Linked DNA regions of Lujinxingia vulgaris. The main gene of each other region encodes a partner of the protein of the gene in region 2 in a complex. Links are inferred from orthologs where the notes say so. Each region holds a gene or a part of one and is shown on either strand. Other genes may lie near its edges.

Evidence for each region.
Region 1: the proteins of FRC98_RS14995 (region 2) and meaB are in contact, whole or in part, in a crystal structure (PDB 8DPB), measured with the Methylorubrum extorquens proteins. The link is inferred for Lujinxingia vulgaris from one-to-one orthologs. Residues at the interface, in SOR27001.1 of Methylorubrum extorquens: Glu577, Glu578, Asn579, Asp580, Gly581, Arg582, Arg583, Arg585, His596, Ala604, Ser605, Ala608, Asp609, Gly611, Phe612, Asp613, Val614, Asp615, Ile616, Gly617, Pro618, Leu619, Glu625, Arg628, Gln629, Val631, Glu632, Asn633, Asp634, Glu661; in SOR26638.1 of Methylorubrum extorquens: Arg20, Ala21, Ala24, Arg25, Thr28, Ser32, Arg33, Arg34, His37, Thr98, Gly99, Gly100, Ser101, Ile102, Leu103, Lys106, Thr107, Ala110, Ala113, Ile114, Asp115, Arg116, Ala118, Phe119, Ile120, Arg121, Pro122, Pro124.

What each region holds. Positions count from the first base shown.
Region 1 is NZ_VOSM01000003.1:187,347-193,066, forward strand. The notes cover bases 1,587-4,576. They hold meaB (methylmalonyl Co-A mutase-associated GTPase MeaB), read right to left. Parts: upstream 3,570-4,576; coding sequence 2,604-3,569; downstream 1,587-2,603. Other genes in these bases: FRC98_RS07790 (sigma 54-interacting transcriptional regulator), read left to right, coding at 1,587-1,709; FRC98_RS07795 (hypothetical protein), read left to right, coding at 1,714-2,538; FRC98_RS07805 (acyl-CoA dehydrogenase family protein), read right to left, coding at 3,569-4,531; FRC98_RS07810 (cobalamin B12-binding domain-containing protein), read right to left, coding at 4,564-4,576. Also shown: more of FRC98_RS07790, read left to right, coding at 1-1,586; more of FRC98_RS07810, read right to left, coding at 4,577-4,989; FRC98_RS07815 (acyl-CoA dehydrogenase family protein), read right to left, coding at 5,023-5,720. UniProt on the Escherichia coli protein: Binds and hydrolyzes GTP. Likely functions as a G-protein chaperone that assists AdoCbl cofactor delivery to the methylmalonyl-CoA mutase (MCM) ScpA and reactivation of the enzyme during catalysis.
Region 2 is NZ_VOSM01000007.1:259,301-265,023, forward strand. The notes cover bases 1,846-4,838. They hold FRC98_RS14995 (acyl-CoA mutase large subunit family protein), read left to right. Parts: upstream 1,846-2,492; coding sequence 2,493-4,184; downstream 4,185-4,838. Other genes in these bases: accC (acetyl-CoA carboxylase biotin carboxylase subunit), read left to right, coding at 1,846-1,864; FRC98_RS14990 (acyl-CoA carboxylase biotin carboxyl carrier protein subunit), read left to right, coding at 1,923-2,450; FRC98_RS15000 (NAD(P)-dependent oxidoreductase), read left to right, coding at 4,323-4,838. In the rest of the region: FRC98_RS14980 (hypothetical protein), read left to right, coding at 1-170; more of accC, read left to right, coding at 344-1,845; more of FRC98_RS15000, read left to right, coding at 4,839-5,675. UniProt on the Escherichia coli protein: Catalyzes the interconversion of succinyl-CoA and methylmalonyl-CoA. Could be part of a pathway that converts succinate to propionate.

The DNA.
Region 1 (5,720 bases), on a different replicon or contig from region 2:
CGGCGATGCTGCGAGGACAACTGCTGCTCGACCAGGGGCGCCTTGATGAGGCCGTCAGCGAGCTTGCACGCGCCGAAGAGGCGCTCTCGGCGGCCCCTCGCCTCTACGCGGTGGAGATGCGCCTGCGTCGCGCCGAAGCCTTGATGTTGCTGGGGCAGCGAGAGCGCGCGCGTCAGGTTCTCGATGACGTGCGCGTTGAGGGTGATGCGCAGAGTGAGGCGTTGTATCGCAAGGTCACGGCTCGTTTGATGGAAGGGCGTGAGCGCGCCGAAACGCTCAAGGATGTGGTGGGTGACCTGCGTGCCCTTGGGCTTTTTCGAGACGCGATTGATGCCAGCGTCGCGTGTGCCGAAGCCTGGGAGGAGGCCGGTGAGCGAGACCGGGCGATGCTCGTGGTCGAGCGGGCGCTGGCCGACCTGCGCGAGCGCGCGAGTCGGGTGCCCGAGGCGTATCGAGCGAGTTTTTATGCGGTGCCGGTGCATCGACAGCTCGTGGAGCTTTTTCAAACCTTTGACGGTCAACTTCCCGAAGATGTGGTCGTGCCGGCGCAGCAGGTCGTGGTCAGCGATGGCGAGGTTGCGCCCCAGGATGATCCGACCTTCCTCGCCTGGCGCGCGCGCTACTCCGAGATGATCGGGCGGGATGCGCGTTTGATGCAGGTCTTCCGTTCGATTGACAGGGTGGGGCCGGGGGAGACGACCGTTCTGCTCAGCGGGGAGTCGGGAACCGGTAAAGAGCTCGCGGCGGCGGCGATTCATCGCCAGAGCCCGCGCGCGTCTCAACCCTTTGTGAAGGTGAACTGCGCGGCGTTTGTGGAGGAGCTCTTGCTCAGCGAGCTCTTCGGTCATGAGAAAGGCGCGTTCACCGGAGCGATGCGCCAGAAGGAGGGCCTCTTTGAGGTCGCCGACGGCGGGACGCTTTTTCTCGATGAGATCGGTGATATCTCGGCGAAGACGCAGGTGGCGCTCTTGCGGGTTCTTCAGGAGGGCACGTTTGAGCGCGTGGGCGGCACCGAGACGCTCAGTGTCGATGTGCGCGTCGTCGCCGCGACCAACCGCGACCTGGAAGAGCTTGTGGAGCGGGGACTCTTCCGCCTTGATCTTTATTACCGGCTGAAAGGCTTTGTGATCGAGCTTCCGGCGTTGCGTGAGCGGCGCGAGGATATCCCGCTACTACTCGACCATTTCGCGACGAAGTTCAGCAAGGATGGTCGGGCGCCCGCGTTTGCTCCCGAGGTTGTGCAGTTTCTGGCGCGCTACCGCTGGCGGGGTAATATTCGCGAGTTGGAGAACTTCGTGCGAAGCGTGCTTCTCTTTGTGGAGGGCGAGCGCGTGGAGATGCGTCACCTCGATGAGTTTGGCGACTTTTTTGCGAGCGCCGAGGTCGATGAGACGCTGCCCGAGATTTCGATTGCGTCACGGCCAGCGGAGCCGGTCGGTGGTGTGCCGCAGGCCGGTGGGGAGGTGCTCAGCCCCGAGGCCTTTGTCGATCCGGAGGAGGCGCTGATTGAGCAGATCGTCGCCGACGGTCTCTCGTTGAGCCGCCTCAAGAAACGACTGGAACACGAGTGCATCAAGCGAGCGTTGGAGGAGACCGGGGGCAACATCACCCGGGCTGCAGAGATTCTTCAGCTGAAACGCCCGCGTTTGAGTCAGATCATTAATGCGTCGCCGGAGCTGACGGCGCTTAAAGAAGAGCTGGTAGGGTGAGGCTATGAAAAGACGACTTCTGGCAATGCTGATGTTGAGTGGCGTCATAGCCTGCGGAGAGGCGGCGCCTGACGCTCAAGGAGAACATTCGCCGGTTGATGCGCGAAGTCAGGCGGCGGTGGTGACCCCCGAGTTTCGGCTCAGCGGGATCGGGGAGCTCCCCGAAGAGCTGATCCTGGAGGAGGTTGGACTGACGATCACCGAGATTCGCCTGCAGCCGGTCATAGGCTCGGAGGTCGCGTACTCTACGACGCAACCCTTTGGTCTGAGTTTTGATCTTTCCGAAGGGGAGACTGCGATTCGGGGGCACGCGGTGGAGTTTCCTCAAACCGGCCGTTATCTGGTCAGCGTGCGACTGGAGCCGCTGAGTCCGGAGGAGCGCGATGTGCTCAACGAGGAGGAGGGCCTGGACCTCCCGGTGGGAAGCCTGGAGCTCAACGGCCTTGTGCGTTACGGCGATAGCGCGATGGGGAAGGTCGGCGGCGAAGACGAGGATGGCAACCCTCTGCCGCTTCCCTTTGAGCGCACGCGCGCCTGGACGATCGATGAGAGCTGGACGCCCTTTCATTACGAGAGTCAGCGGGCCATCTTTTTTGCGCTCTCCAATGTGGAGCTGAGCCCCGGAGAGCAGACCCTGGTGTTCAACTTTGACTTGAACCAGTGGGCTATCGGGGCGCTCGACCCGATCGTGAGCGCGGTGGAGACCATCGGCTCGCAGGGGCGTCCCGGTGAGGTGATCGACATCAGCCCGTCGTTGGATGAAGGGGCGCTGGGCACCGAGGCGATGGTGCGCGCTGCGTCGGTCTCGACGATGCCTTCCGCGTTGTAAAACGCCGCTTCGTAAGCGTAAAAAAACCATGAGCCCCGGAGGTTTTCTCCGGGGCTCATGGCGTTTCAGGAGGACGCTTTGAGGATGGCCTCAAGTACCTGGTCGGCAGCGGCGTAGGGGTTGGTCTGCCCGTCGACGAGGCGTGTGGCGAGCTCTTTGATGAGGTCGGTCTGCGCGGCGTGTTGAAGGCGTGCGTGAAGCTCGGTGCGCGCAATGAGGGCGATGAGGTGTTCGGCGCGCTCGCGTCGGCGCAGCTCCAGCGGCGCGGACTCCTCCAGCCACTCGCGGTGCTCGAAGATGGTCTCGACGAGAGTCTCCACGCCTTCGCCCTCGCTTGCCCGGGTGGGGCAGATCTGCGGGAACCAGCTCTCGGCGTCGCTGCGCGCCTGGCGGTGCAGGGCGAGCATAGCGCGGATCTCGCGCTGAAGTCGGGCGTGCCCGGCGACGTCGCTTTTGTTGAGGGCGAAGATGTCGGCGATCTCCATCAGGCCCGCCTTATCGGCCTGCACGTCGTCGCCGAGGCCGGGGACAAGGACCACCACGCTGGTGTCGGCCAGGCGCACGATATCGACCTCGTCCTGACCGACGCCGACGGTCTCGACGATGATCCAGTCGAAACCCATCGCGTCGAGCACCTGGACCATCGCCGGCGTGGAGCGGGAGATGCCCCCGAGGTTGCCGCGGGTGGCCACCGAGCGGATGAAGACGCCCGGGTCCATCGCGTGCTCTTGCATGCGCACGCGGTCGCCCAGGATGGCTCCTCCGGAGAAGGGGCTTGTGGGATCGATGGCCACGCAGCCTACGGTCTGGTCGAGGGCGCGAAGGCGGGCAATGAGGCGGTTGACCAGCGTCGATTTTCCCGAGCCCGGGTTGCCTGTGACGCCCAGGATGTAGGCGTTGCCGGTATGCGGGGAGAGGCGCGCCAGGACCTCGCGGGCGGCCGGGGCACCGTCGTCCACAAGGCGCATCAGGCGTGCGGCAGCGCGCGGCTCACGGTTGAGGATGCGCGTGGCGAGGTCGGCGGATGTCATCAGCGCAGCTCCCAGAGGTCGAGGGTGGAGAGCTGGACCGCGTCGCGGAAGTGGCGCTCCACGGGGTATTCGCGGGTGTAGCCGTAGCCGCCGTGGATTTGCAGAGCTTCGTCGGCGACCTTAAAGGCGCATTCTTTTGCCAGGCGCAGCGCCAGGCGGCTGTCGCGTGGCGAGGCGGTCAGGCAGGCGCGGTGGGTGAGCTGGCGGGCGGCTTCGACCTCGGTGGCCATCGTCGCGAGCTTAAACTGGATGGCCTGAAAGCCGTGGAGGGGGCGTTTGAACTGGTGGCGTTCATCGGCGTAGGCCAACCCCAGGCGAAGCGCGCCGGCGGCGATACCGACGCCGACAGCTGCGAGCAGGGCGCCGGTGCGGATGTAGGCCTCGCGGTCGAGGGCGGGGTCCTCCACGAGAAGATCGTTTTCGCCCGATGTGCTCAGGGGCGCTTGCGATAAGGCTCGCAGGCCGGTCGAGGGGGAGCGGCTCTCCCCCCCCAGCTCCGAGAGAACCCAGCGGGCGCTCCCACCATCGAGCTCATGGCTGACCTGGTGGGTGGCGCCGGCCGGCGCCATGTTGATCGTTTCGGGCACGCCTCCGGCGCTCGTCGCCTGCCAACCTGCGCCGGCCAGCGAGCTTCCGGCGGCGATGGCGTCACGCAACGGGTGCTGGCCTGCGGCCAGCGCCGGGACCACCACCGCGTTGGTCAGCGCCACGGCGCAGGCCACCGACGCGTCGCGCGCGGCGAGCTCCTCGATGGCCAGCGCGCCGGTGAGCAGATCGAAGCCTGCGCCGCCCTGGGCCTCGGGCACCGCCAGGCTCCACAATCCGAGGTCGGCCAGCGTTGTGGGCCAGGCGCTCTGCGGGGAGTGGTCTCGGAGCGCGGCGTCGGAGCTGAGGCTCTCGTCGGCGAAGCGGCGCACCGTCTGGCGCAGGATCTGCTGATCTTCGGTGATCTGGAAGTTCATAACGACTCGACTGCAGAGGAGGCCGGGGCGGCTCAGGCGTTTTTGCGCTCACATTCCTGGCGCACAAACGCGATGACTTCGGTGGTAGGCGTGCCCGGGGTGAAGATCGCGCGCACGCCGGCGGCTTTGAGCTCGGCGATGTCCGGCTCGGGGATGATGCCGCCGCCGAAGACGAAGATGTCGCCGGCGCCTTGCTCGTTGAGCAGGCGCACGACCTCGGGCATCAGCGTGTTATGCGCGCCGGAGAGGATGGAGAGCCCCACGCAGTCGACGTCTTCCTGGATGGCGGTGCGCACGAGCATCTCCGGGGTCTGATGAAGACCACTGTAGATGACCTCGAAGCCCGCATCGCGCAGCGCGCGGGCGATGACTTTGGCGCCGCGATCGTGGCCGTCGAGGCCGGGCTTGCCGATGAGCACGCGGTAGGTTGTGGGATGAGGAGCGTTGGCGTCGGACATAAGACAACACCTTTAAGGGGTAAAGCGGGGCGCTCAGGCCGCGCCGTTTCGGATCAAATCACGGGCGATGACAACGCGCTGGATCTCGCTGGTTCCCTCGTAGATGCGGGTGACGCGCGCGTCGCGTACGAGTTTGGCCAGCGGGTGGTCGTAGGCGGCGGCCGCCGGACCGACCAGCGCCAGGCACTGACGCGCGACCTCGTTGGCGACCTCCGAGGCCATGAGCTTGGCCATGCTGGCCTCGCGCGAGAAGTTGCTCGATCCGCTCTCTTTGAGCCAGGCCGCGCGCAGGGTGAGCTGTCGGGCAGCTTCCACGCGGGCGTGCATCATCTCGAAGGCGTCGGCGCTTTGCGGGTGCTTGCCCACGCCGGCTTCTGTGGCGAGCTCCAGCGCGGCGTCGGCGATGCCGATGGACTGGCTGGCGATGCCGATACGGCCACCATCAAGCGCCATCATCGCGATGCGAAAGCCTTTGCCGAGCTCACCGAGCACCGCATCGGCTGGGATGAGTACGTCGTCAAAGGCAAGGGAGACGGTGTTGGAGGCGTGCTGGCCCATCTTCTCTTCGGGCGGCCCCACCGAGATGCCTTCGAGCGTCGGGTCGACGATGAAGAGGGAGATGCCCGGATCTTCGCCATCGACGCTGGTCTGGGCCCAGACGAGGAAGACGCCGGCGTAGGCGCCGGAGGTGATCCAGGCCTTGGTGCCGTTGATGCGCCACCCCTCGGAGG
Region 2 (5,723 bases):
TGCGCATGTTGCACGGGCTCGGTGAAGAAGACACCCACGAGCTCAAATTCGCCCTGGGCGCCGACGAAGAGACTCGCCTCAAGCTGGCCATGATGGAGCGTGACCTCCACGAAGCGCTGGCCCCCAACGGTCCGGTCGCCGCAGGCGATCTGGATGAGGGTGATGAGTGATAAGGTCTTGAAATTATAAGAGATTTTGACAGGAAGAGGTCCGCGAAGCGGGCCTCTTTTTTTTGCCCGAAGCGCAGCGCTTCAGGCCGCTAGACCACGCATGATCGCTTTGATAACGTCGCCGCGCCTATAAGCTCGGTTCAAAGCAGTTGGTTTGAGTCCCAGGAGGAGCGATGTTTAAGAAGGTGTTGATCGCCAACCGTGGCGAGATCGCGGTTCGAGTGATGCGCAGCCTGCGCGAGATGGGGATCGCGACCGTGGCCGTATACTCCGAGGCCGACCGCAAGGCGCTGCACGTGCGCATGGCCGATGAGGCCTATTGTGTGGGACCGGCTCCCAGCGCCGAGAGTTACCTGCGCGCCGAGGTGATCCTGGACGTCGCCAGACAGAGCGGCGCTGAGGCCATTCACCCCGGCTACGGTTTCTTGAGTGAAAACGCCGACTTCGCGCGCGCCTGTGAGGCAGCCGGTATCGCCTTCATCGGCCCCAAACCCTACGCCATTGAGGCGATGGGCGAGAAGACCCGGGCCCGCCAGCTGATGGAGAAGGCCGGGGTGCCGCTTGTGCCGGGCACCAAAGACGCCGTCGAAGATGCGGCCGAAGCGCTGGCGATTGCCGAGAAGATGGGCTTTCCGGTGCTGGTCAAGGCGTCGGCCGGTGGCGGCGGCAAGGGCATGCGCCGGGTCGATGATCCGGCCGAGTTTGTGCAGTCTTTTGAAGGGGCGAGGCGCGAAGCGTTGAGCGCCTTTGGAAATGGTGATGTGTACGTTGAGAAGTACGTGCTCAACCCGCGCCACGTTGAGATTCAGGTCTTGGCCGACGGTCACGGCAACGTCGTGCACCTTTTTGAGCGCGACTGCTCGGTGCAGCGTCGCCACCAGAAGATCATCGAAGAGACGCCCTGTCCGGTGCTCAAAGAAGAGACGCGCCAGCGCATGGGCCAGGTGGCCTGTGATGCGGCGCGCGCCGTCGATTATATCGGCGCGGGCACCGTGGAGTTTCTGCTCGACGCCAACGGCGACTTCTACTTCCTGGAGATGAACACCCGTCTGCAGGTCGAGCACCCCATCACCGAGATGATCACCGGGCTGGACCTGGTGCGCTGGCAGGTGCATATCGCCGCGGGCCACCCGCTCGACTTCGACCAGAGCCAGGTCACTCGCCGGGGCGCGGCGGTGGAGTGCCGCATCTACGCCGAAGATCCCGAAAACAACTTCATGCCTTCGCCGGGTCCGCTGCACGTGCTCAAGACGCCGTCTGGCCCGGGTGTGCGCGAAGACGGCGGGGTGTATGAGGGCGGGGAGGTCACGGTGCATTACGACCCGATGATCGCCAAGCTCATCACCTGGGGCGAAGATCGCCAGCACGCCATCGAGCGCATGCGCCGGGCGCTCTCCGAGTATGTGGTCGGCGGCATCGCCACCAACATCGCGTTTCACCGCGAAGTGCTCGACCACCCCGACTTTGTGAGCGGGGAGTACACCACTGACTTTGTGCCGCGCTGGCTCAAAGAGCGCTCCAAACCGGAGCCGCGCTATGTGCTCGACGCGGAGCTTGTGGCCGTGCTCAGTGCGCATCGCCGCGACGAGGCCTTGAGCCAGGGCGCCGGCGTGCAGGGTGGCGCAGGCGCCGCCAAAAGCGGGCCCGGCAGCCGCTGGAAGGAGCTCGGTCGGATGCGCGCGCTGGGGCGCTGAACCCCTTAAGGCGCCACACCCCGCCACGACATCTTAGCGAACGATTGAGGATGAGAGCATGAGCGAGCGAGTTCAGTATTTTGTGGGCCAGGGCGACGATGAGCGCGCCTGGCAGGTCGAGACCCTCCAGGCGGACATCTACCGCGTCACCTCGCCAGAGGGTGAGTCTTTTGAAGTCAGCGCCTTTGAGGCTGACGCCGCCGGGCTGAGCCTTCTGACCGGGGATCGGGTCATTGAGGCCGATGTGCTTCGCGACGATACGGTCTACGAGGTGCAGATCGATGGGGAGACCCATGCCGTGGAGGTGCTCAACGAGCGTCAGAAGCGCATGAAAGCCGCCGGCGTGGGCGCGCGCGGCTCCGACAGCCCCGAGCTCAAGAGCCCGATGGCCGGCAAGGTCGTCGCTATTTCCGTTGAGGTGGGTCAGGAGGTTGCACCTGGCGAGACGGTGGTCATCGTTGAGGCGATGAAGATGGAGAACGATCTGAAAGCCCACCGCCCCGGTGTGGTCACCGAGGTCGCTGTGAGCGCCGGGCAGGCCGTCGAGATCGGCGACGTGCTGGTGCGCATTGATGATGTGCAATGAGAGTTAAGGGGCGCGCGTTTTGAGCGCGCCGCGGGAGCGAGCATGAGCGAGGAGTCACGCGAAAAAGAGTTCTGGGAGGCGCTGCAAGAGGCCGATACCCGCTGGCGCAAAGAGGTCTTAAACCCTCTGCTGGAGCGCTTTGGCGAGCGCCGCGAGCGCTTTGTGCGCAGCGATGGCGAGGAGGTTGAGGCCGTCTACGGGCCGGAGCACCAGCGCGGCCAGGACTTCTTCAACGACCTGGGTTTTCCGGGAAGTTACCCCTTCACCCGCGGGGTGCAGCCGACGATGTACCGCGGCCGGCTCTGGACGATGCGTCAGTACGCCGGCTTTGGCGACGCGGCGCAGTCCAACGAGCGCTACCGCTACCTGCTCTCCCAGGGGACCACGGGCCTCTCCGTGGCCTTCGATCTGCCCACGCAGATGGGCTACGACTCCGACAGCCCCCGGGCGCGCGGTGAGGTCGGGAAGGTGGGCGTGGCGATCGACTCCATCGCCGATATGGAGGTGCTGCTCGACCAGCTGCCCCTCGATAAGATTTCCACCTCGATGACGATCAACGCCACCGCCTCGACCCTGCTCGCGCTCTATGTGGCGGTGGCCGACAAGCGCGGCATTGACCGCGGCAAGCTGCGCGGCACGATCCAGAATGATGTGCTCAAGGAGTACATCGCCCGCGGCACCTACATCTACCCGCCGCGGCCGAGCATGCGCATCATCACTGACATCTTCGGCTTCTGTCAGGCCGAGGTGCCCAAATGGAACACGGTGAGCATCTCCGGCTACCACATCCGCGAGGCGGGCAGCACGGCGGTGCAGGAGGTCGGATTTACGCTCGCCAACGGCATCGCGTACGTGGAGGCCGCCCAGGCCGCCGGGCTTGATGTCGATGAGTTCGCCGGGCGCCTCTCCTTCTTCTTCAACGTGCATAACAACTTCATTGAAGAAGTCGCGAAGTTCCGCGCTGCGCGTCGCCTGTGGGCGCGCATCATGAAGGAGCGTTTCGGAGCGAAGAAAGAGAGCTCGATGCGACTTCGCTTCCACAGCCAGACGGCCGGCTCGACGCTGACCGCACAGCAACCTCAGGTCAACATCGTGCGCGTGGCGATGCAGGCCCTGGCGTCGGTGATGGGCGGCACGCAGTCCTTGCACACCAACTCCTGGGATGAGGCCCTGGGGCTTCCCACCGAGGCGTCGGCGCTGATGGCGCTGCGCACCCAGCAGGTCATCGCGCATGAGACGGGCGTGGCCGACATTGTCGATCCGCTGGCCGGAAGTTACGCGGTGGAGTCTCTGACCGATGCGATTGAGGAGGGCGCGCGAGACTACATCGAGCGCTACGACGCGATCGGCGGGGCGGTGCAGGCCATTGAGGCGGGCTTTCCCCAGAGTGAGATTCAGGAGGCCGCCTACCAGGCCCAGCTCGCTCAGGAGCGTGGGGAGCAGGTCATCGTGGGCGTCAACCGCTACAAGGCCGAAGAAGAGGCCGCGGTGGCCATCCACCAGATCGATCCGGAGGTGGAGCGGGCGCAGGTCGCAAGGTTGCGCGAACTCAAAGCGTCGCGGGCGGCCTCGGAGGTCGAGCGTTGTCGCGCCGCGCTGGCGAAAGCTGCGCGCAGCGGCGACAACCTGATGCCCCATATCGTCGAGGCGGTCGTGCATAAGGTGACCCTCGGTGAGGTCGCCGATACCCTGCGCGAAGTCTTTGGGGAATACGTAGAGAATGTTGTCTTTTAATGGGGCATCGGCTCGTCATGACCTGGCGAGCGATTTAACCCCTGGCACCCTGAGCGGTGCGCCGGTGCGCCCCCTGACCTGTGCAGGGGGCGTGTTTCGTGGCGCCCCGGTGATGTTCATATCCCGAGAAGGTCCAAGATGTCTGAGCAGCACGATGTGCGTATGTTGCGCGACCACTTCAAAAAAGCGCTGATTCTGGAAAACCCCCACCCCTCGCTGGATCGTTACCTGACGGCGATGGGCATCGAGGTGGAACGCCTCGATGAGTCCGTCACGCTCAATGAGGACGAGGTGGTGCGCATCCTGGAGGAGGGGCAGCACGACCTGCTCTTTAAGCGAAGCCGCTTTGAGGTCAACGAGCGCGTGCTCAAAGCCTCAAAACACCTGGCCGCGGTGATGCTCTGCTGCATCGGCGACGACTCGGTCGACCGGGAGGCCTGCGCGCGCGAGGGCGTGCTGGTGATGAACGATCCGGTGAGCAACGGGCGCTCGGTGGTCGAGATGGTGCTTGGCGAGATGATCTGTCTGGCGCGGCGCATCTTTGATGCGGACCGTGACGGGCGCAGCCACCTGTGGACCAAAAACAGCAAGGAGCGCTACGAGCTCAAGGGTAAGAACCTTGCGATCATCGGGCTTGGCAACATCGGCAAGCAGGTCGCCCAGGTGGCCGAGGCCTTCGGCATGCGGATCTTCTTTTACGACACCCGCGAGCTGGCCCGGGAGGTGGGCATGGCGCTGGGGTGGACGAGCTGTGCGACGATCTCGGAGGCCTTCCGCGTCGCCGATGTGGTCACGGTGCATGTGGGCGCCGAAGATCATCGCGGGCGCAGCAACCGCGACATGATCAGCTACGAGCACCTGGCCAACTTCGGGGCGGACCGCGAGCCTTCGAGCCCGCGCATCTTCATCAACGCGGCGCGCGGCTTTTTGTACAACCCCGAGGATCTCAAGCGCGCGGTCGAAGAGGGGCATGTGCGCCGCGCGGCGGTCGATGTGTTCCCCGAGGAGCCGGGCAGCAGCGATGACCCCTGGTCGAACCCCTACGCGGAGTTTGCCAGCGTGGTCACCACCCCGCATATCGGGGCGGCGACCGAGGAGGCTCAGCCGCGCATCGCCCAGCATGTGGCCAACACCACCCAGCTCTTTCTGGAGCAGGGGCTTGTGCGCGACTGCGTCTTCAGCCCCGGCCAGACCATCGGGGTGGAGACCGACGGGGCGTGCACGATCCTCACGGTGATTCACAGCGATCAGCGTGGCACCAAGAAGGCCGTCGACGACGCGATCTTTGAGGCGGGGCTTAACAACCTGCGCTCCTCGCACCGCGACTTCCCCGACTACGGTTTTGCCTACGAGGTTGCGGCCATCGACCGTCCGCTCGACCCGGGGCAGCTCCATGAGCTTGTGGCGCACGCCCAGGCGCTCACCGGTGATGTGCGCGCGGTGCGCGCGATCCGCCAGATCCCGCTGCGCTCCGAAGGATGCAAAGAGTGAGGTGGTGAGTACGTCGTTGACGTGTTCCGAATAAAAAACGCGCAGCCG